One region of the Lichenicola sp. genome, then DNA from elsewhere that is predicted to be linked to it. Evidence: predicted binding sites of a transcription regulator. Region 1 holds the regulator's gene; each other region holds the start of a gene.
The links. Region 1 encodes LexA, which represses DNA repair genes until DNA is damaged. Its sites were predicted from a motif close to TGTTCTANNTANGTTC; they were not measured.

Region 1 (5,660 bases):
AAGGGGCTGGACGCCGATACCCTCGACGAGCGCTCTCGCGCCATGCTGAACCTGGCCGAGCCGACCGACATCGTCGTGCCTTACGGCAAGAACAAGCTGTATTGAGCGACCGCCCGGGCGGTGAGCCCGGAAACCAAAACAGCGCGACCGGAGCCCGGATCGCGCTGTTCTCTATCAACCAGGTCCCGCGCCGATGCGGCGCGAGATCGGCGCTATTTGATCTTGGCTTCGCGGAACGCCACGTGCTTGCGCGCAACGGGATCGTACTTCTTCAGCTCGAGCTTGCCGGTCTGGGCGCGCGCGTTCTTCTTGGTGACGTAGAAATAGCCGGTGTCGGCGCTCGACACGAGCTTGATCTGGATGGTGTTGCTCTTCGCCATGGGTCCTGTGCCTCTGCGTCTGGCTCTGCCTGCCGCCGTCGCGGCCCGGCTCCGCGGCCGGCATTCCGAAAAGGAAGCCGCCAGGGCGCTGGTCGCAGCATTGGTATAAGGGGCGGGAAAATGCTCATCCCGCGCCCCGAGGTCAAGCGTCCTGTTGCACGCGTCCCCATGCGCCGCTGGTGCGACAACACGCCCAGGCTCGGCTAAGCCATGCCGATACCCTGGTGGCGCCGCCGCCGCGGGGTCGAGCCGGGCAGGAGCGTACAGCAGCATGTTGAGTGTGGATGAGGCGAGAAGCCGGGTTCTGCAGCGTCTGCGTCCGGTTCCGGCCGAGACGGTCTCGCTTACCGAAGCCTGGGGCAGGGTCGCGGCCGCCCCCCTGCACGCACGGCTGGATAATCCACCTTCTGATATATCCGCGATGGACGGCTATGCGGTGCGCAGCGCCGATGCCACTTCCGGCAGCCGCCTGCATCTCATCGGCGAGGCCCCGGCAGGCCATCCCTTCGGCGGCCATGTCGCGGCCGGAACCTGCATACGCCTGTTCACCGGCAGCGCGATCCCGGACGGCAGCGACTGCGTGCTGATCCAGGAAAATGCCGACCGACTCGAGATGCCGGACGGCAGCATCGACATCATGGTACGCGAGCCGGTGTCGGTCGGCCGCAACATCCGGCCCCGTGGCCAGGATTTCACCAAGGGCGACCTGGTCGTGCAGCCCGGGCGCCGGCTGGGCGCACGCGATATCGGCGTGGCAGCTGCCGGCAACCATGCCTGGATCACCGTGCATCGCCGTCCACGCATCGCCCTCCTGGCCACCGGCGATGAACTGGCCCTGCCCGGCGAGCCGATCCCCGCCGGCGGCGTCACCAACTCCAACACTCCGATGCTGGCCGCCCTGGTGCGGGCCGCCGGCGCCATCCCGGTGCTGCTGCCGCTGGTGCGTGACGATGCCGACGCCATCGCCCGCGCAACCGACGGCCTCGCCGGCATCGACATGCTGGTGACGATCGGAGGCGCCAGCGTCGGCGACTACGACCTGGTGCAGGCAGCGCTGACCCAGCGGGGGCTCGAGGTGGATTTCTGGAAGATCGCCATGCGGCCCGGCAAGCCGCTGATGCACGGCCGTATCGGCGCCGGCGAGGCCGGCATCCCGGTGCTCGGCCTGCCCGGCAATCCGGTCTCGGCGCTGGTTTGCGGGCTCTTGTTCCTGATGCCGGCGCTGCAGGTGCTGTCCGGCGGTGCGGCCGATGGCTGGCTGGGCGGCCTGGAACGTGAGCGCGCCGTGCTGGCGACACCCCTCGAAGCGAACGACCACCGCGCCGACCATTTGCGCGGGTCCCTCACGCGCACCCCCGGGGGATTCCTGGTGACGCCGTTCCCGCGCCAGGATTCCGGCATGCTCCGGCGCCTGGCCGCGTCAGAGGCTCTGATCCTGCGCGCGCCGCATGCTGCAGCGGCGGATGCCGGCAGCGAGGTCGAGATCCTGCGCCTGGACCGACTCGGCATCTGACGGTTGACCAGGGAACATGAACCAATCTAGAACACACGCTCAGGTTGCCTATTTGTTCCGCGCGTGGCGTGCGGGTGCAGATGCAGCGGCCGGCTAGGACGTCACGATGCTCACACGCAAGCAGCACGAGTTGCTCAGCTTCATCGACCGCCATCTGAAAGAGACCGGCTTCTCACCGAGCTTCGACGAGATGAAGGACGCGCTGAACCTGCGGTCGAAGTCGGGAATCCACCGCCTGATCTCGGCACTCGAGGAGCGCGGCTTCCTGAGCCGTCGGCATCACCGGGCGCGGGCGCTGGAGGTGCTGCGTCTGCCCGAGGCTGGCCCGACGAGTGTGGTGGCAACGCCTCCCGCAGGCGCCGAGGGGCTTCCTGCCGACGGGCATCACCTCCCGACGGACGATCTCGATCCGGGCCAGGCTCCGTTCCTGCCGAACGTCATCAAGGGCGACTTCAGCCAGAGGCTGCCTGGAGTGCTTGCAGCCGCCGGCGTCGGTGCGATCCAGCTCCCGCTCTATGGGCGGATCGCGGCAGGCCTGCCGATCGAGGCGCTCCGGGACACCGGCGCCCATGTCGAGGTGCCGCTCGCGTTGATCGGCAGCGGTGAGCATTACGCGCTCGAGGTCGCCGGTGATTCGATGATCGAGGCCGGCATCCTGGATGGCGACACGGTCATCATCCGGCGATCCGACAACGCCGATAACGGCCAGATCGTGGTGGCGTTGATCGACGATGCGGAGGTCACCCTGAAGCGTCTGCGTCGACGTGGAAGTGCCGTGGCGCTCGAGCCGGCCAATGCGCGCTACGAGACCCGCATCGTGCCATCGGACCGCGTCCGTGTGCAGGGCCGCCTGGTCGGCCTGCTGCGCCGCTACAACTAGGCGCGCACCGCTACCGGCTGGCCTAGCGGAAGCGCCCGCGGGCCGCCGGCAAGCGTCGTCATGTAGGTGCACGCCCCGATCGACGCTCCGAGCGAGAAGTGCAGGAACAGCATCGCTTGCCGGAACGCCGACTCGCCGAGCGCTACTGCGACATGGTGCGGGTCGGCATTCGCCAGCTGCAGCCCGGTATCGAGCCCGAGATTGAGCAGCACCACCGGCAACATGACCATGATCCACACGATCGCATAGCGCCCCGCGTTGCCGCCCATGACGTTCACGCTCTTGCGCCACCCGGGCTGCGGAGGGTCCAGGGCCAGCACGGTGAAGAACGGCACCTGGCGGATTATCGCCCACAGGCTGATCGCGACCGCTGCTGCAGGAAGCACGAGAACGACCAATTCCCCGCCCCGCGGCATGTGCCCGCCGGCAACAAGGATTGCAGCCAGGCCGGAGAGCCCGACCAGCGGGACCCCCCAGGCATAGGTGAGCAGAAGGAAGCCCAGGTATCTCCAGAACGGCCGCTTGAAGAAGAACGGGTCGAACGGCTCATCGAGCAGGATGTGGCGGCGCCAGGAGATGCTGAATGACAGCAGGAACTTGAGCCCGAGGAGCCACGCGACCGCGGCGCCCGCCACCACATACCAATGTGCGGCGAGCACGGCATCGAATTTGCCCGAGAGGCCGTGTGCCTTGCCGACGACCCGGTGATACAGGAACTCGGCCGTCACCAGGAATACCACCGGCGGCCAGATCGCCTTGGCGTGCAGCACTCGAAAACGCCACAGCAGCCTGTAAGCCTGGGCTGCGGTGGCGAGGATCGGCAGGGGCTGGGTCACACTCATGACGGCTGAACAGGCGACGCCCGAGGCCGGTTCCCGAAGCCTTTTCGCCGATGAGTGCCGGTGCGGGAATTCAGGCGGCGGTCGCTCGCCTCGGCAGCACCCAGCCCGGCCTGACGAAGTGACAGGTGTAGCCGTTCGGGATCCGCTCCAGGTAATCCTGATGCTCCGGCTCGGCTTGCCAGAACGGGCCGGCCGGCGCCACCTCGGTCACCACCTTGCCGGGCCACAGGCCGGACGCGTCGACATCGGCGATGGTATCCAGAGCAACCCGCCGCTGCTCCTCGCTCGTGTAGAAGATCGCCGACCGGTAGCTGGCGCCGCGATCGTTGCCCTGGCGGTCACGGGTCGACGGATCATGGATCTGGAAAAAGAATTCCAGCAGCGCCCGGAAGCTGGTCTTCGCCGGATCGAAGACGATCTCGACGGCCTCGGCGTGGTTCCCGTGATTGCGATAGGTCGCGTTCGCCACCTCGCCGCCGGAGTAGCCGACGCGGCTGCTGATGACACCGGGCTGCCGGCGTATGAGATCCTGGACGCCCCAGAAGCAGCCACCCGCGAGCACGGCACGTTCTTCGGTCATGTGTAGGTCCCTCCAACTGTCGAAGATATGGCGGCGTCCGGCACGATCTTCCATGGGGCCTCCGGGAGGCCAGGCATCGACATCGCCAGCCGGGTCACCGCCCCCTGGTCGAGGCCGGCCTGCCACGGGATCTCTGCAATCACCCTGACATCACCATGCCGCTCGATCGCTGCACGATTGCCCGGTGAAGGCGGCCCGTTCAGCACCACGCCTGCGACGCTGATGCCGCGCCGTCGCAGCGCCTCCAGGCTCAGCAGGGTGTGATTGATGGTCCCCAGGCCGCTGCGCGCGACCAGCACCACGGGCAGGCCGAGCCGGATGATCAGGTCGGTCATCATCAGGCCCCCGCCGATCGGCACCAGCACGCCCCCTGCCCCCTCGACCACCAGCGGACCCTCGCCGTCCGGCAGGCGCACGACCCCGGGGTCGAACGCGACCCGTTCAAGGGCAGCCGCATCCTCCGGCGACAACGGTGCCTGCAGTTCGAGCGCCGGCGGATGGATCCGAACGCCATCGCCTCCGAACTCCCGGACCACGGCGCTGTCCCCCGGATCCTGATCCAGACCGGTCTGCAGCGGTTTCCAGTACTCGGCGCCCCACGCGCGGACCAGGCAAGCCGAAACCAGCGTCTTGCCGATCCCGGTATCGGTGCCGGTCACGAACACCCCGGGCCGCACCGGCCGTCGCAGGTGTCCGAACCCCACGCAATACGAGGCAACGGCCCCGTGCTCGGCCTCGAACCGATGCAACGCGCGGCGCATCCGGCCGGCTCCGACCGGCCTGACGCCGGTCGCAGGCCGGTCCGCACCAATCGCCCGCAGCGCACGCAGGAACGACACTCCGTCGGGATACGCGCTTGCGATACTTTCGCTCTCCCACTCTCCACCGCACTCGCAGCGCATGTCCTCGACAGACCGGTACTGCAGCCCCGGATCAGGCATCGCCTCGGCGTCCCGCACCGCACGCCATTCCGCCAGGGTGCCGGCCAGCAGGGTTGCGACATGCAGCCGTCCACCCGGTCGCAGCAGCCTGCAGAGCGCGCCAAGGGCGGCCGGCGGGTCCGGCAGCCATTGCAGCGCCAGGCTCGAGCAGACCAGGTCGAACTCACCGGATACCGCCGGCAGCGCCGCGTCCATTGCCAGCACCTGCAGCCGATCGTCGCCGGCCATGGAGCGGCGGGTGACCGGGAGCATCCCGGGTGCCAGGTCGGTGGCGATGATCGTCGCGGCGGGCATCCGCCGGCGCAGCGCCCGGGTCAGCAGGCCGGTGCCGCAGCCGATTTCCAGGATGCGCGGATGCTCGCCCCCGGACAGCGGACCCGATGCCATGATCCGGTTCGCCAGCCGCTCCGCAACCAGGCGCTGCACCGTGGCAGCCCCCTCGTACGACGCCGCCGCCCGCCCGAAGCTGGCCCCGATCGAGCGGATGGTCATGTCGCGGCGAACGCGCGCAGCCGGTCGGCGCA
Region 2 (5,660 bases), 940 kb from region 1:
GGCGACAAGTACGACGAGCTCATGCGCGCCGCCGATCTCGCGCTGTACGACGCCAAGAACACCGGGCGTGGATCGTGCCGGTTCTTCGATCCGGCGATGGGCGAGCGCGCGATGTCGCGGCGGCTGCTGGAGATCGACCTGCGCAAGGCCGTGGCACTTCGCCAGTTCGAGCTGCACTACCAGCCGCAGGTCAATCTCGACACCCGTACGATCGAGGGGTTCGAGGCCTTGCTGCGGTGGCGCCATCCGGAACGTGGCCTGATCCCGCCCGGCGACTTCATTCCGCTTGCCGAGGAGATCGGCATGATCGTGCCGCTCGGCGAATGGGTCATCCGCGAGGCGTGCGAGGAAGCCACGCGCTGGCCGGCATCGATCATGGTTGCGGTCAACGTGTCGCCGCAGCAGTTCGAGGATGCCGACCGGCTGGTGGATGTCGTCAGGGAAACCCTGGAGGCCGCCGGACTTCCTGGCAGCCGCCTGGAAATCGAGATCACCGAGGGCGTGCTGCTGCGCAACGAGCCGGCGGTGCTGACGGCGCTGCACCGGCTGCGTGACATGAGGGTGCAGGTCGCGATGGACGATTTCGGCACCGGCTACTCGTCGCTCAGCCAGCTGAACAGCTTCCCGTTCGACAAGATCAAGATCGACCGGTCGTTCGTATCGGGCAGCATCAACGTCGATGGCCAGAACGCCATCGTTCGCGCGATCACCGCACTCGGCGCCAGCCTCGGCATGGCAACGATTGCCGAAGGTGTCGAGACACCCGAGCAGCTCGCGCGCATCCGGAGCCAGGGCTGCAGTTCCGTGCAGGGCTACCTGTTCAGCCGGCCGGTACCCGTAGGCGAGGTCGGCGAACTGATCGCCCAATTCATCCCTGCCGCCGCTGCACCGATCCAACCCATCATCCTCGAAGGTTGACCATGACCAGGCTCTCTCGCGTCCTCTATTGCAGTCGCAGCCAGATCCCCGGGGGCTCCGAGGTGATCCTCGCCAACATCGAGTCGATTCTCGCCGCCTCGCGGGAGAACAACCGTCGTGCCGGCATCAGCGGTGCGCTGCTGTTCAGCGATGGCTGCTTCGCCCAGGTGCTGGAGGGCGACCTGGATGCGGTGGACGAGGCATTCGAGCGGATCCAGTGCGACGAGCGCCACCGCGATGTCACGGTGCTGGAGTCAGGGCCGATCGCCGCGCGGGATTTTCCGTCCTGGTCGATGGCGTTCGCCGGCGCGGAGGCGGCCCGGAGTCCGATCGCCGGTATCGCGGTGTTCGACAGCGCTTCCAGCCCGTCAGCCAAGGGCCGGGAACTGATGGCGCTGCTCAAGGACGTCGTGGTGCGTGAGACCCACTGGCTGCCGACGGCCAGGCGTGACGCAGGGGAGGCGCGGCCGGGCGTCGATTGAGCGCGACCCGGCGATCCGCCCGGTCAGCGACCACCGGCGGCGGCCAGGCTGAACAAATCCTCCAGCACCGGTGCGGCGGCTGCGCGTTCATCGTCGAAGCGGGACACGCTGACACCCAGCAGCCGCACGCTCATCTGGAACGGAAAGACCCCGCGCAACAGCCTGAATGCCGCATCCTCGATTTCCGCGCGAGCGATGATCCCGGTGCCATAGGAGGTGGCGCGGGAGATGATCCGGAAGTCGCTGAACTTCAGCTTCAGCGTGACCGTGCGGGCGGGGCGGCCGACGCGGGCATAGGTCGCCCAGACCTTGTCGATAGCCGGCTGGAGTGCCGTTTGGGCATCGTCCCAGCCGGTGATGTCGCGCTCGAAGGTCTGCTCGGCGCCGATCGATTTGCGTGGCTGCCCCGGCATCACCGGCCGCTCGTCCTGGCCGCGTGCGATCGCGTGGTAGTGCGGACCGGACTTGCCGAATTGCTGCACCAGGGTGGCGAGCGATCGCTGGCGAAGGTCGAGTCCGGTGCGGATGCCGAGTCGCTCCATCTTCGCCGCCGTCACGGGCCCGACTCCGTGGAACCGGCTCACCGGCAGGCTCTCGACGAAGGCCGGGCCGAGGCTCGGGGTGATGACGAACAGCCCGTCCGGCTTGCGATGATCCGACGCGAGCTTGGCGAGGAACTTGTTGTACGACACGCCGGCCGATGCGGTCAGCCGGGTCTGGCTCAGGATCCGCGCCCGGATCTCCTCGGCGATCGCGGTGGCGGAGCCGAGATCGCGCAATGGCCGGGTGACGTCGAGATAGGCCTCGTCCAGGGAGAGCGGCTGGATCAGCTCGGTGTAGTCGGCAAAGATGCTGCGGATCTGCAGCGAGACCTCGCGATACACGTCGAAGCGCGGCTTGACGAACACCAGCTCCGGACATTGCCGCCGCGCCGTGACCGATGGCATCGCAGACCGGACGCCGTATCGCCGCGCCTCATAGCTTGCCGCCGCGACCACGCCACGTTCGCGGGAGCCGCCGACAGCGACCGGCCGGCCCCGCAAGGCCGGATCATCGCGCTGCTCGACGGAGGCGTAGAAGGCATCCATGTCGACATGGATGATCCGCCGGTGAGGTGGCTCCTGAACCACGACCTGTCACTCCGCTGCAGAATCCGACCGCGTTCACTATACGTTCGATCGGGCGGCCAGTCCAAGACGGGAGGGCTGGCCCCAGAAACGAAAAGGGGACCGCGCGATCCCGCACGGTCCCCCTCGAGAAGCCCCCGCCCTCGAACGTTGGATCAGCCCTTGTGCGCGCGGCTCACGGCACGAATGCGGCGGACACGCGCCGGACGGTCGAGTCCCGTTGGAGCCGCGCAGGTTTCGTAGCTGGCGGGCTGGACGATGTCCTTGGCCTCCGCGTAGCCGCCGAGATCGGATGCGCTGTCGAGCACCGCGACCTCGTCGAACATACTGACCCGCTGCTGGCAGAACGCGACACCCGCCTTCAGCCCGCGCTCGGACTGGGCGTTCGCCAGCTGGGTGATGTAGTCGTCATGTGCGGTCTGCGCGCCGCGGCCATAGGTGGTGCGGAAATAGCTGTTGAGCGCGGCTTCCTGGGCCGTCAGGTCGGGACGGAACTTCTCGACGAAGGCGTTGTAGCGATCCTGCGCGTTGCAGGAGAGGGCGGTGACCATCAACTCGCTCTTCAGCCCCTGCACGTCGAAGGCCTGGCGAGCGGACGAAATTCCGCACTGGCCCGCAGCGAGGGCCTGACCGGACAGCAGCACGGCAGCCAGGCCGGCCGCTGCGAGCATCCGTCCGCCTCGCCTGGCCGTGGCTTGGCGTTCGAAACCGACGCGCCCAATGAGTAAAGACATGACGTTCTCCGGACCGAGCCGTGACGGCAGGGAAGTGTTTCGCGGGATACGGCAGCTCCCGCTCAACTGACGAGCGAAGTTGCCGCTGTAACATCCCGTTTCGCAAGCATTATCCGTGCAATAACACCGAACTGTGGAACGAGTGTGGCGGAACTGCATCGAATTGCGGCAATCGAGGACGGGCCTGCTGCGCGCCGGGTTTAGCTCGCTCCATTCGGCCGGACAAGCGGCGGTGGCGCGGGATGCGGTCACATTGCCGGCCGGCATCGCGGACTTCCGCAGTCGCGCGTTTTGCCCTAAGGCACTGTCCCCCGCAGGTGGCGCGGGCTGCCAGATTTCGGAGCTGACGAGTGCACGTGCGAGCTGCTGCATCCCTGTTGATGACCGGCGTATTGATCGCCGGATGTGCGCATCGTCCGGCGCCGGAGCCCGAAGCGGCGATCGCTCCCAACCCGTTCGGCTACCTGAAGCGATCCGCGGTCTGCACCGTGGCGCCGGTCGTTGCCGGGCCGGCGGGTCGCAGCACCACCATGGCGGTCCGGTCCGATGACGGGCTCTGCACCGTGGCCGTTTCGCAGCCGGACGGCACCGCCTACGCCTCGTTCCTGCTGCAGACCCTGCCGGTCAACGGCAAGGCGTTCATCTACAACTACAACAACCAGACGCTGGTGAACTACACCGCGACCACTGCCTATTCCGGGCCGGACAGCTTCACCGTGAGCCTGATCCCGACCGCAGGCGGCCGGCGTCAGTCGCTTCAGGTGACTGCGATGGTGGACGCGACCGGCGTTCCCCGGCCGGCACCTGCGGTGGTTCCGTATGTTGCGCCGCCGAGCGCCGGCACGCACAAGGCCGCGGCCAAGAAGAAGCCGAAGCACCACACGTCAGGCTCGTCCGCGTCCTGACGGGTCGTCGGCCGATCAGGCGTCCGGAGCCGCGTCCCCGGTGAGGGCCAACAGGGCGTCGCGGCCGACCCGGGTGCAGAACTCGCCGAAGCCTTCCGACGGCAGGCCCTGGCCCGCATAGGCCTCGAACAGCGGCGCGAACTTCTCGCCCAGGCGGGCTTCCGGCACCCGCTCGTGCAGCCTGAACGACAGGCTGTGGCCGTCGAAATCGCCGCCGACATAGATCGCGTAATGGCCCGGGACGCGCCCGACCAGGCCGATATCGCCTGAGTAGGAGCGCGCGCAGCCGTTCGGGCAGCCGGTGATGCGCAGGCTGATGCGCCGATCCTGCAGATCGTGCCGGCGCAGCAGCGCCTCCAGGCTGGCGACGATCGGCTCGCGCACCCGCTCCGCCTCGGTCAGCGCCAGGCCGCAGGTGGGCAGGGCCGGGCAGGCGAGGGCGAACCGGGAGAACGTGCTGAGGTCGCTTGCCGGGACTACGCCATGCTCCGCCAGCATCGCGTCGATGGCCGCACGGTCGGCGTCCTGAATGTTGGAGAGCAGGATGTCCTGCTGTGCGGTCATGATAGGATCGACGCCGAACCGCTCGACCACCTGGCGCAGCGCCGTCCGCAGCCGCATCGCCTCGGTATCCTGGATCCGCCCCGAGGGCACCGGAACGCCGAGCCACCAGCGGCCGTCGCCCTGCTCGTGCCAGCCGAGCAGCTCGGGAATATGCAGCCGCGGCATGTCGCGCGCCGGCTCCAGCACCTCGCCGTAATAGCCATCCAGCGTCTGCTTCACCCAGGCCAGGCCGCGATCATCGACCACGTATTTCAGCCGCGCGCGACGGCGATCGGTGCGGTCGCCATTGTCGCGCTGCAGCCGGATCACCGCCTCGACGATCGCCAGCAGCCGATCCGGCCCCACGAAGCAGATCGGCGTCGCCAGCCGCGGATAGGTGTCGGCACGGTTGTGGGTCATGCCCAGTCCGCCACCGACCGCGATGTTGTAGCCGATCAGCTGGTCGACACCCTGCGCGTCCGGCTCGAACAGCGCGATGATCGCCAGGTCGTTGGCGAGCACGTCGGCACTGTTGTCGTCCGGCGTGGCCAGCCCGATCTTGAATTTCCGCGGCAGGTAGGTGGCGCCGTACAGCGTTTCGGTCTCGTCGGTGCCGGCGACCGGCTGCTCGTCGAGGAAGATCTCGTAATAGCTCCGGCTGCGTGGCAGCAGCTCGGCCGAGAGCATCCGGGCATCGTCGCGCAGCCGCTGGTGGCGCGCATCGTTGCGTGGCGCCGAGGTTGTCATCAGGTTGCGCACGACGTCGCCGCATGCGCACAGCGTCGTCAGCAGCGTGTGGTTGATCGCCGCGATCGAGGGCTTCAGGTCGCCCTTCAGGATGCCGTGGAACTGGATGCCCTGGCGCGTGGTGATGCGGATGGTGCCGTTGGCATAGTCGTCGGCCAGCCGGTCGAGCCCGAGATACTGCGCCGCCGTGAGCATGCCGCCCGG
Region 3 (5,660 bases), 690 kb from region 1:
AGGCCGAGCGCCTTGGCGGCAAGGAACAGCTCCTCGACGTGGCTGGCGCCGCGCAGAAAGGAGTAGTTCGACGTCACCTGCAGCTCGACGTAGCTATCAACTTTCAGCATTGGCGCGCAACGAGTCTGGACAATTGCGAATGATTGAAGATGCCTTCAGATGGCGAAAGAAACCTGGACCTCTTGTCCAAGAGGATGAACACCAGCGTTCGGGTCCGCCGCAGCCGCATGACGGCATCATTCCCGAGTTTCACGAGGGGACCTGAATTCATGGACTCTACAAGGGCAATCGTACTTGATCAGTCGTTGTTCGAGTACCGGTTGTCGCTGATCGACGGCGCTCTGGCGTCCGGTCGCTTCATCAGCACGTAGCCGGAACGTTCGAGATGTGCCACCAGCCGTTCGGCAGTGATCCGTGCCATGGCGTCGTCGGCGTGGCGGACCCGCTTGCGGCCATCATAGCGCAGCGCAAAGGACAGGCTCTGCTCGATCTCCTCGGCACTTGCCGGGCGGAGGGTGCGTTTGTCGTCGTCGGTCATGGCAGGAACATCGCAATCAGAAAAAGCCGTGCAGGAACCAGGAGAGACCGCCGGTCGCCGGATCGACGCCGTCACCCTGGCGGAACAGCCAGAAGCGCCGGCCCTCGTCGTTCTCGACCGTCCAGTAGTCACGCACCGCCGAGATTTCGGAGGACCGGTGCCACCACTCGCCGGTGATCCGCTCGGGCCCGTCCGCACGCCGGATGCGATGCCGGATCTTGCGCCAGGTGAAGGCCCGGGGCGGGTGGTCCGGCATCATCGCCAGGGCCTCGACCGGCTCGGGACGCGGCAACAACCTGACCGGTCGCGGCCAGGGGGAGACGGGCGTGCTCGCGGCGGCCGGCGCATACACCGAGACAAGGTGCTGCGACCGCTCCGGCACATCGCTCTCGACCGCCTGCAGCCGATGCACCTTGTCGGGTCCAAGACGGTTCACCAGCCGGTCGATCAGCTCCGACAGATCGGCCTCGTCCTTGTCGCCCGGAGCTAGGCCGCCGCTCCGCTGCGTGTAGGCAAGCGGCTCGACCAGCGGCAGCACCAGGCGCATGGCCTCGACCCCGGGACCGGGATCGACCTCCTCGACCCGCTCGTCCAGCAGTCGCGCCAGATGCCGGACATCGCGCACCGGTCGCGCAGTGCCGATCCGGATCACCTGCACCGTCGCATCGACGCGCTCGAACACCAGGTCGAGCCGGCGGGCACCCTCGCCGCGCTGCTCCATGAGCGTGCAGGCTTGCCTGACCAGCACCAGGATCACCGTCACGAAGGCTTCGGCGGTCGAAAGCGGCTCGACGAAGGTGCGGCGGATCGCGATCGTTTCGGGTGGCAGCACGGGCTGGATCGGCTCCCGCACCCGGCCAGTCGCCTGGTCGAGGCGGATCATCAGCCCGTTGCCGAACCGCCTGGCCAGCGGCGCTCGGGACGCGCCGACAAGCTGGCCGACGGTCTCCAGTCCGAGGCGGCACAGGCCGGCTGCGGTGTCGGCGTCGAGGCGCAGGGCGGCGATCGGGAGCGGTGCGATGGCAGCCGCCTGCCCGTCCGGTGCAATCAGCGTCACCGGGTGATCGCCGTAGCGTGCAACCGCATGCGCGGCACCCGGGGTATCGGCGATCGCGATCCGTCCGGTGAGGCCGGACCGGGCCAGATGCTCCGACAGCATCCGCAGCATCGGCTGCTCGCCGCCGTGCAGATGGGTGCAGCCGGTCGCGTCGATCCAGACACCGTCCGGCGGGTCCGCCGCGGTCATCGGTGATAGCCGCAGGCACCAGGCGGCGAGCCGCTCCAGCGCCTCCGCATCGTCGGCCGGCGTGGCATCGACGATCGTCAGATCCGGAACCATGGCCTGCGCATGCGCGAGCGGCATCCCGGCCTGCAGTCCCAGCTGGCGCGCGGCCGGACAGGCGGCGGCGATCGTCATCCGACGTCCGTCATGGCCGCGCGTGACCAGCGGGGCATCAGCCGGCAGCGCGGCGGAGTGGTGCCGGCGCAGCCGTTCGGTCGGCCAGAACGGAAGCCAAAGCGAGATGACCCGACGCATCGCTGGCCTCCACGATCCAGGTTGCAGAGTCTGCGCCGCGACAGCGCAGCAGCTCGAGGCGCCAGAGCGGTCGGCCAAGCCCGGCCAGGTCCGGGGCATGCGCCAGCGGAGGCGGCGACGGCAGGCCGCTGATCCGCCAGCGGCTGGATGCGGCAGAGGGCGCGGTGAGCGCAGGGTCGTTGAACTTGCGGCTGCGGCGCAGCACCAGGCCCAGCACGTCGGAGGCTTCCGCGGCGAGTTGCAGGCGACGCGATGCGACCAGGTCGAGACGGCCCTCGATCTCGCAAACCACACCGGCGAGATCGGGATGCCGGAGCCCCTCCTCCATCGCCAGCAGCGCCTGCTGTCGCGCCCGCACCAGAACCAGGCGCGCGGGATCCAGCCCGGCACCGGCCAGTCCGGCGCTGAACAGGTCCTGCCGGCCCAGGATCCAGAGCACCGGACCTGGCCGACGCGCCAGCAGCCCGGCTGCAAACAGCGCCGCGCAGGCACCCTGCTCCACCTCCGGGCCGGCGGCAGACACCTCATGCACGGCACCAAGGGCCAGGCCACCACCGGGCAGGTGGCGATCCACCGCCTCGATCCCGAACGGCAGCACGGCAGCCCCTGCAGGGTGTTTGGCGCCGCCTCGTTCCAGCGCCGAGATCTGCGCACGCAGGGCGGAAAGTGCGATTGCCGTCACGATGTTCCTCCCTCTCTTCCGGTCCCGAGAGCGGAACGTATAGTGAACATGGATCATGACGGAAGCGTCTTTTACGGTGCCGAGCGCCACTTTTCTGGGAGGTCGTGCGACTCCAAGGAGATAGCCTCCGTTCTCCGAGTCAGGCCGCAGGATGGGCCAGTCGAGCGCGTCGCCGGATCTGAAACGGCAGCGATCTGGGCGGCTAAGGGATTGAAGTGCCTTACATCCCGCTCGTCATTGCAGCTGTCTGCAGCGTCACGCGATTTCCGCCTGCCCGGGGTCCAGGGTGACAAACCAGGCAAGCAGGAATGCCCGGCTATCCGATCGGCTTGTTCCACCTCGACATTGACCAAGTGCAGACGGCAGAGGGCGCGGACCAGGACGTGCCGGTGGGAAACCTGCAACGTGATCTCGCTCTCGATGGACTCGTTTACGATGTCCCAACCGGGCAGGTAGAGGTGGTGGTTCCCGGGACGCTGTTGCGGCCGTGGGCACGCCGAAGGACGATGATGGCCGGCGCGGCCGGTCTCGCCTGACCGAAGCTTGAAGGCTCGTTTCGCTCAGCGGTGCATGTGGTTTCGACCTGAAACGGACTGCCGATTTGAAAGTCTGGCTGATGGCGCCAACCTCGAATACGAGTCATTACGATAGCACCGGGTTGTCCGGCCGACTCTTTGCCGCCCTTGTAGAAAAAGGCCTTGGGGGCCGTCGCCTGTCTGCATCGGAGCCGGCGCCGCTGGACCAGTTCCACACCAGCGGCCTGGGCGGTTCATCCCGCTATCTGGCGGCAAGTTTCGGGTGCACTGTCACGGGTATCGATTTCTCTCGAGCTGCGTGGAGGCGGCCACGGTGCTGTCGGGGCTGACCGGCCTGGCCGATACGGTGCGCTACCGTGCTGCGAACGCACTGGCCGTGCCGTTCGCCGATGCCGGTTTCGATGTCGCCTGGTCGCAGCACGTCGCCATGACCATCGCCGACCGGCCGGCCCGCCACGCGAAGATCCGCCGCGTGCTGCAGCCGGGTGGCTGCTTCGTCGTCTATGACGTCGTGGCCGGCTCGGGCGAAGCGCCGCATTTCCCGGTCTCGTGGTCGACCAGCCAGGACACCGGCTTCCTGCTGAGCCCCGACAACATGCGCCAGCTTCTGGAGCAGCAGGGCTTCCGCGTGCAGGAGTGGACCAACCGCACGAAAAACGGCGTCGCCTGGGTCCGGCAGCAGCGGGCGCGCGCCAGCAGGAGCGGTGCCGACGGCAAGCTCGGGCGGAACCGTGTCGAAGGGCGTATCGGCCTGCAGCAAGCACTGCTGCCGCACGCGTGACCTCGCTCGCGCAATCGCAATGCGACCGCACTGCCGTTCATGCGCGCGCAGAGCCGGTCCAGGCGCCCTACCCTCGCCTGGTGCTGGCAACCTGCATCCTGGCCTCCAGCCTCGCCTTCGTGGACGGCTCGGTGGTCAATGTCGCACTGCCGGCGATCGGCCACGCCCTGGACGCGCCGGCGAGCGGCCTGCAATGGATCGTCAACGGCTACCTGCTGCCCTTGTCGGCCCTCCTGCTGCTCGGCGGTGCGGCGGCCGACCGCTGGGGCCGCCGCCCGTTGCTGCTCGCGGGCATCCTGCTGTTCGGCCTTGCCTCGCTGGCATGCGCGCTGGCGCCCGGCCTGCCGACGCTGGTGGCAGCCCGCATCCTGCAGGGCTGCGGTGCCGCCATGCTGATGCCGACCAGCCTGGCAGTGCTGGGCGACACCTTTTCCGGCGAGGCGCGCGGCCGGGCGATCGGGATCTGGGCCGCCACCGGCGCGATCGCCGGTGCCGTCGGGCCGATGCTGGGTGGCGTCCTAGTCGATACCGTGGGCTGGCGCGCGGTGTTCCTGATCAACCTGCCACTGGCCGGCGCCGCGCTGGTCCTTGCCAGGCGGGCGATTCCGGCGACCCCGGCCAGCACCGTACGGAAGCTCGACCTGTCGGGCGCCCTGTTCGCCACCGCCGGGCTGGGCCTGGTCAGCTGGGCCCTGACCGAGGGGTCGGGGCGCCTCGGCTGGTCGGCGTCCGTGGCTGGCGGAGCGGGAGTGGGTGTCATAGCGCTGCTGCTGTTCCTGGTGGTGGAGCGACGACGCGGCGACGCGGCGATGATGCCGCTCGCGATGTTCGGCTCCACGAGCTTCACCGGCCTGACGCTGCTGACACTGCTCGTGTACGGGGCGCTCGGCGGCCTGTTCGTACTGCTGCCGTTCGTGCTGATCCAGGCGGGCGGGTATTCGGCCGCCATGGCCGGAGCGGCCCTGCTGCCGTTGCCGCTGCTGCTCGCGGTGCTCTCGCCGCTGGCGGGGAGCATGGCCGGCCGGGTCGGGCCGCGCCTGCCGCTGACGATCGGGCCTGCCATCGTCGCGGCCGGCTTCGTCATGATGCTGCGGATCTCACCGCCGGTGAGCTACTGGACGGATGTGCTCCCGGCGCTGCTGACGGTGTCGATCGGCCTCGCCGGTGCCGTGGCGCCGCTGACCAGCGCGGTGCTGGGCTCGGTCGGCGCCGACTACACCGGCTCTGCCTCCGGGCTGAACAGCGCGGTCGCCCGGACAGGCGGCCTGGTCGCCACTGCGCTGATCGGCCCGGTTCTGGCGGCAACCGGCAGCGCCCTGGTCGGCGCCTTCCATGTCGCCACCCTGTGCGCCGCCGGATCGTGCCTTGCCGGGGCGCTGGCTGCGTTCTGCATGATCCGGCGCGCCTCACCCGGGACCCAGGCCCATTGACCGGATCTGCCATCGGCCTGGCCTCGTGATCCGCCGCTGTTCCTGGCGGCCGCAGCGGCCGGAACCCGGTTCCCGGCCGAAACAGTGCCGAGCGCCGCAGGGCTGATTTCAAATCGCGCCCCGGCTCGACAGCGACGCCGCCGCTGTCGGCCCTGT
Region 4 (5,660 bases), 330 kb from region 1:
CGGCGTGTGCCTGACCGACCGGCTCAGCGACGGGCTGTCCGCGGTGTACAGCTTCTTCTCGCCGGAACTGGCCGACCGGTCGCTGGGCAGCTTCTCGATCCTGTGGCTGGTCGAACGCTGCCGGGCGCTGGAACTGCCCTACGTCTATCTGGGCTACTGGGTCGCCGACAGCCGCAAGATGGCCTACAAGGCGCGCTTCCGGCCGAGCGAGATCCTCAGCATGGGCGCCTGGCGCGAGCTCGAGGCGCCCGAGTAGGCAAGCCGGCGGCTTCTACTCCCGCAGCAGCCCCTACTCTCGCAGCAGCCCCTACTCCCGCAGCAGCCAGGTCGGCACCGGTTGCCCGGTGGCGGCGCGCTTGCCGACATAGGCAGCAAGGTCCTTCATCGAGCGCGTCTTGGCGCCCGGGCGCCAGACCAGGCCGACGCCCCCATCGAACACCCGCACCTCCTTCAACCCGCCATCCTTGTACTTCTGCAGCGTGGTGCCGGTGCCGCGTCCCAGCACCGGCAGCTCGGCGAGCGGGAACACCAGCAGCCGGCGGTTGTCGCCGAGCACCGCTACCTGGTCGCCGGTGGCCGGGGTGCAGGCCACCGTCTGCTCGCCTGGCTTCAGGTTCAGCACCTGCTTGCCGGTGCGTTTCTCGGCCACCAGGTCCGCCGCCTCGATGACCAGCCCGCGGCCGCTGGATCCGGCGAGCAGATAGCGGCCGCCATCGCCCAGCACGAACAGCGCGATCACCTCGTTCTCGTTGCCGAGCTCGACCATCACCCGGATCGGCTGCCCGTCGCCGCGCCCGCGCGGCAGGTCGCCGGCCCGCAGCGTGAAGGCGCGACCGTCGGTGGCGAACAAACACACCCGGTCGCTGGTCAGGCATTCCAGCACGCCCAGCCCGGGCAGCAGCCCGTCGCCCTCCTTGAATTTCTGCGCCGCCAGGTCGACGCCGTGGCCGCGTACCGCCCGGATCCAGCCCTTCTGCGACAGGATCACGGTAATCGGCTCGCGCTCGATGGCAGCGATCGACGACAGGTCGAACGGCTTCGGCGGCTCGGCAAACGTGCTGCGCCGCGTGCCCAATGGCCCCGATCCGAACTGCTTGCGCAGCCGCTCGAGCTCCTGGCCGATCCGCTTCCAGCGCAGCTTCACACCGCCGCCCTGGTCGTCGAGCAGGGCGGCCAGCTCGTCGCGCTCGCGGGACAACGTGCCGTGCTCGCGGCGGATCTCGATCTCCTCGAGCCGCCGCAGGCTGCGCAGCCGCATGTTCAGCACCGCCTCCGCCTGCATCTCGGTCAGCGAGAAGGTGGCCATCAACCCGGCGCGCGGCTCGTCCTCCTCGCGAATGATGCGGATCACCTCGTCCAGATTGAGATAGACCGCGAGGAACCCCTCGAGGATCTCGAGCCGGCGCTCGACCGCCGCCATCCGGTGCGCGCTGCGACGCCGCAGCACCTCGTGCCGGTGGTCGAGCCACGCGAGAATGACCTCGCGCAGGCCCATCACCCGCGGCACGCCGTTGGCGCCCAGCACGTTCATGTTGAGGCCGAACCGGGTCTCCAGCTGGGTCAGCCGGAACAGCGTCTCCATCAGCACTTCCGGCTCGACGCCACGGGTCTTGGGCTCCAGCACCAACCGGATGTCGGTGGTGCTCTCGTCGCGGATGTCGCCCAGCAGCGGCAGCTTCTTCAGCTCCATCAGCTCGGCGATCTGCTCGATCAGCCGCGACTTCTGCACCTGGTACGGGATCTCGGTGACAACGATCTGCCAGGTGCCGAACCGTCCCTCCTCGCGGGCCCAGCGGGCGCGGATGCGGAAGCCGCCGCGGCCGGTCTCGTAAGCGGTGCGGATCGACGCGGCATCCTCGACGATCAGCCCGCCGGTCGGGAAATCCGGCCCCTGGATCAGTCCCAGCAGCGCCTCGATCGGGGCGTCGCGGTCCTTCACCAGGAGGGCGGCGGCCGCGCATACCTCGCCCGCATTATGCGGCGGGATGCTGGTCGCCATGCCGACCGCGATGCCGGCTGCGCCGTTCGCCAGCAGGTTCGGGAACGCCGATGGCAGCACCACCGGCTCGCTTTCCTCGCCGTCATAGGTCGGCCGGAAATCCACCGCGTCGTCGTCGATGCCCTCGAGCAGCGCCTTGGCGACCTCGGTCAGCCGCGCCTCGGTGTATCGCATGGCGGCCGCGTTATCGCCGTCGATCGAGCCGAAATTGCCCTGGCCCTCGACCAGCGGGTAGCGGACCGCGAAATCCTGCGCCAGCCGGACGAGCGCCTCGTAGACCGCGACGTCGCCGTGCGGGTGATACTTGCCGATCACGTCGCCGACCACGCGGGCGCACTTCTTGAACCCGGCGGTCGGGTCCAGCCGCAGCTGCTGCATCGCATACACCAGCCGGCGATGCACCGGCTTCAGCCCGTCGCGGACGTCCGGCAGCGACCGCGAGGTGATGGTCGACATCGCATAGGCGAGGTACCGCTCGCTCAGCGCCGTGCTGAGGCTGGTGTCCTCGATGTGTCCGCTGACGTCCGCCGCCATTCCGCTTCCCCCAACCTATCCGGCAAACGTGAACAAACAGAGAAGGGCTTGATTGTCCACAGCCGCTTGTCCGGCCGCCGCCGACCTGCAACCTTCACCGGCTCGCGCTCCCAGGGTGATCCGACCGATGCCGGCCGATGCCAACTCCTATCCCTCAGGCCGCGCGCGCCGCATGCGGGTGCTGGCCCTGACCCTCCTGGTCATCGCCGGCACCGTCAACTACCTCGACCGCTCGGCACTCTCCATCGGCAATTCCAGCATCCGCGGGTCGCTGCACCTGAGCGATGCCGAGATGGGCCTGCTGCTCTCGGTGTTCGCCATCGCCTACGGTGTGGCCCAGCTGCCCGTCGGCATCCTGATCGACCGCTACGGACCGCGCCGGCTGATGAGCATCGGCCTGCTGCTGTGGTCCGGAGCCCAGATCTGTGGCGGCCTGGTCACCGGGCTCGGGCAGTTCGTGGTCGCCCGGGCGGCACTCGGGATCGGCGAATCGCCGATGTATCTCGCCGGCACCAAGGTCTGCTCGAACTGGTTCCAGGCCCGTGCACGGGCGCTGCCGATCGGGCTGTTCAACGCCTCCTCGGCGCTCGGCCCCGCCATCGCGCCGCCGATCCTGACCACCCTCATGCTGACCTTCGGCTGGCGCTCGATGTTCGTCATCATCGGCGTGGCCGGCCTTGCCATCGCCATCCTGTGGAGCCTGATCTACCGCGATCCCGACCAGTACGGCATCACGCCCGAAGAGCAGCGCTGGATCCACGACGAGGACAGCCCCGCCGACGAGGCCCTGACGCTGACCGGCTGGCCCAGCCTGTTCCGCGAGCCCACCACCTGGGGCATGGCGCTCGGCTTCCTCGGCGTGATCTACCTGACATGGCTGTACGGCACCTGGCTGCCCGACTATCTGGAGCGGGCGCGCCACCTCAGCCTGCGACAGGCCGGCCTCTGGACCGCAATCCCGCAGGCCTGCGGCTTCTTCGGCGCCCTGCTCGGTGGCCTGGCCGCTCGGACGCTCGGCCGTCACGGCATGGCGCCGGTGGCGAGCTGCCGGCTGCCGCTGGTGCTGGCGATGCTGGTCACCGCCGCCTGCACCGCGGGCGCATCGCTGGTGCATGGCACGTCGGCGGCGATCCTGCTGGTGAGCGTGGCGTTGTTCGCCGGGAGCCTCGCCTCCTCCTGCGGCTGGGCGATGGCCGCGGTCGCCACCACGCCGGACAAGGTGGCGACCCTGGAGGCGATCCAGAACATCGGCGGCTCGATCGGCGGCGCGCTGGCGCCGTTGGTCACCGGTCTGGTCGTCGGCCTCACCGGATCGTTCACACCGGCGCTGCTGCTCGCGGCCGGCATCGCCCTCGCCAGCGCGTTGATCTACCAGTTCGGCACCCATGACCGGCCGCGGCCCGCGCCGACCACGACCTAGGAGCACAGCATGAAGATCGGTTTCGTCGGGATCGGCCCCATGGGGCTAGGCATGGCGCGGCGTCTGCTCGATGCCGGTCACATGGTCAGTGTCCATAACCGCACCGAGGCGCGTGCCCGGCCCGTGGTCGATGCCGGTGCGCGCTGGTCGGCGACGCCCGCGGATGCTGCGCGGGACGCCGAGCTGGTGTTCAGCATGCTGGCCGACGACGACGCCGTGGAGACGATGACGCTCGGTCCGGACGGGATCGCCGCGGGCCTGGCAGCCGGCGCAGCGCACGTCTCCAGCAGCACGATCTCGGTTGCGTTGTCCGGCAGGCTTGCGGCCGCGCATGGCACGCGAGGCCAGGGCTATCTCTCCGCCACCGTGCTCGGCCGCCCGCCGGCCGCCGCCGCGGGCGAGTTGTTCGTGGTCGTCGCCGGCGACCTGGCGCTGCAGCAGCGTGCGACGCCGGCGCTGGAGGCGATGGGCCAGCGCATCTTCAGAGTCGGCGACGATCCCACGCGGGCCAACCTGGTGAAGCTCTCGCTCAACTTCCTGATCTTCTCGACCATTGAGCAAATGAGCGAGATTTTCGCGTTAAACGACAAGGCCGGACTGCCGCCGGCCGAGCTGCTCGAGATCCTGACGGGGAGTTTCTTCAACGCCCCGGTGCATCGCAACTATGGCCGCCTGATCGTGGAGCGCGCGTTCGACCCGCCGGGCGGCCCGATGACCCTCGCCGCCAAGGATGCCAGGCTGTTCCTGGAGGCCGGCAACGATCTCGCGGTGCCGCTGCCGATGGGCTCGCTGATCCATGACCGCCTGCTGGCCGCGATCGCCCGCGGTGAGGGCGGCCTGGATTTCGCCGCCCTCTCCCGTCGCGCCCGCGAGGATGCGGGCCTGCCCGACTAGGCGATTGTGTCGCGGCACCGCATCAGCCGGCCGAGTTGTCGATGTTCCAGCTGACAGCTGCAGCCTTGGCGAAATCACCGTAGCTGCGCGGTGCCCGGCCGAGCAGACCGGTGAGGCGCTGCAGCCCCTCGGACGTCGCCGGCGCACCATCCAGCTGGTAGCGTCGCATCATCAGCTTCATGTCGTAGGCGAGCCAGGCCGGCCCGAACGATCTCAGCCGCTGCTCCATCGCCTCGAGATCGTCCCCGCCATAGCGGATCGAGCGCCCGAGCACCTCGCTCCAGGTGGCCGCGAGACCCGTGCCCGTCAGGCAGTCCGGTCCGACCAGGTCGTAGGTCCGCGGTTCCGTCGAGCCCTCGCAGCACTCCCGCCGGAGCAGCTCGATCGCCGCCGCCTCGCCGATGTCGCGCGTGTCCACCATCGAGACGCCGCGCTCGCCGATCGGCATGCCGTACACACCGTGGCCCAGCAGCGCGTCCTTCTGGCGATAATCGTTCTGGATGAAATAGGCCGGCCGCAGGATCGTCGCTGCGAGCCCGGTGCCGGCGATCATGCGCTCGACGGTCAGCTTGCTCGCGAAATGCGGGACATCGTCGTACTGCTCGCCCTTGAACACCGACAGATAGACGATGCTGCCGACACCGGCCTCGCGTGCGGCGTTCAACGCCAGCATCGCCTGGGTGAGTTCGTCGGCGACGTTCGGCACCAGCAGGAACAGCGTGCTCACGCCGGCGAGGGCCGCACGGAACGAGTCGGTGTCGCCGAGGTCGCCGCGCACCGGAATTACGCCGTGCGGGAAGGCAGCCTTCTCCG

Region 2: the regulator LexA is predicted to act here: its motif matches at 2,561-2,576, upstream of dinB (DNA polymerase IV).
Region 3: the regulator LexA is predicted to act here: its motif matches at 2,791-2,806, upstream of ACOEQ2_RS16270 (ImuA family protein).
Region 4: the regulator LexA is predicted to act here: its motif matches at 2,564-2,579, upstream of parC (DNA topoisomerase IV subunit A).

Annotation. Positions count from the first base shown of each region.
Region 1 is NZ_OZ240671.1:192,729-198,388, forward strand. It holds gene ACOEQ2_RS01100 (FtsB family cell division protein) at 1-105, shown strand, start outside; gene rpmG (50S ribosomal protein L33) at 213-380, opposite strand; gene glp (gephyrin-like molybdotransferase Glp) at 652-1,893, shown strand; gene lexA (transcriptional repressor LexA) at 2,000-2,773, shown strand; gene ACOEQ2_RS01120 (hypothetical protein) at 2,770-3,615, opposite strand; gene msrA (peptide-methionine (S)-S-oxide reductase MsrA) at 3,686-4,195, opposite strand; gene bioD (dethiobiotin synthase) at 4,192-5,628, opposite strand; gene ACOEQ2_RS01135 (alpha/beta hydrolase) at 5,625-5,660, opposite strand, start outside.
Region 2 is NZ_OZ240671.1:1,131,661-1,137,320, reverse strand. It holds gene ACOEQ2_RS05410 (putative bifunctional diguanylate cyclase/phosphodiesterase) at 1-918, shown strand, start outside; gene ACOEQ2_RS05405 (BLUF domain-containing protein) at 921-1,400, shown strand; gene dinB (DNA polymerase IV) at 1,424-2,488, opposite strand; gene ACOEQ2_RS05395 (hypothetical protein) at 2,683-3,198, opposite strand; gene ACOEQ2_RS05390 (hypothetical protein) at 3,642-4,166, shown strand; gene ACOEQ2_RS05385 (NADPH-dependent assimilatory sulfite reductase hemoprotein subunit) at 4,182-5,660, opposite strand, start outside.
Region 3 is NZ_OZ240671.1:3,590,348-3,596,007, reverse strand. It holds gene ACOEQ2_RS16285 (error-prone DNA polymerase) at 1-110, opposite strand, end outside; gene ACOEQ2_RS16280 (hypothetical protein) at 299-538, opposite strand; gene ACOEQ2_RS16275 (DUF6504 family protein) at 555-2,075, opposite strand; gene ACOEQ2_RS16270 (ImuA family protein) at 1,993-2,757, opposite strand; gene ACOEQ2_RS16265 (hypothetical protein) at 3,066-3,293, shown strand; gene ACOEQ2_RS16260 (class I SAM-dependent methyltransferase) at 3,592-4,074, shown strand; gene ACOEQ2_RS16255 (MFS transporter) at 4,071-5,504, shown strand.
Region 4 is NZ_OZ240671.1:3,953,700-3,959,359, reverse strand. It holds gene ACOEQ2_RS17910 (arginyltransferase) at 1-256, shown strand, start outside; gene parC (DNA topoisomerase IV subunit A) at 308-2,533, opposite strand; gene ACOEQ2_RS17900 (MFS transporter) at 2,661-3,953, shown strand; gene ACOEQ2_RS17895 (NAD(P)-dependent oxidoreductase) at 3,963-4,847, shown strand; gene ACOEQ2_RS17890 (SDR family oxidoreductase) at 4,870-5,660, opposite strand, start outside.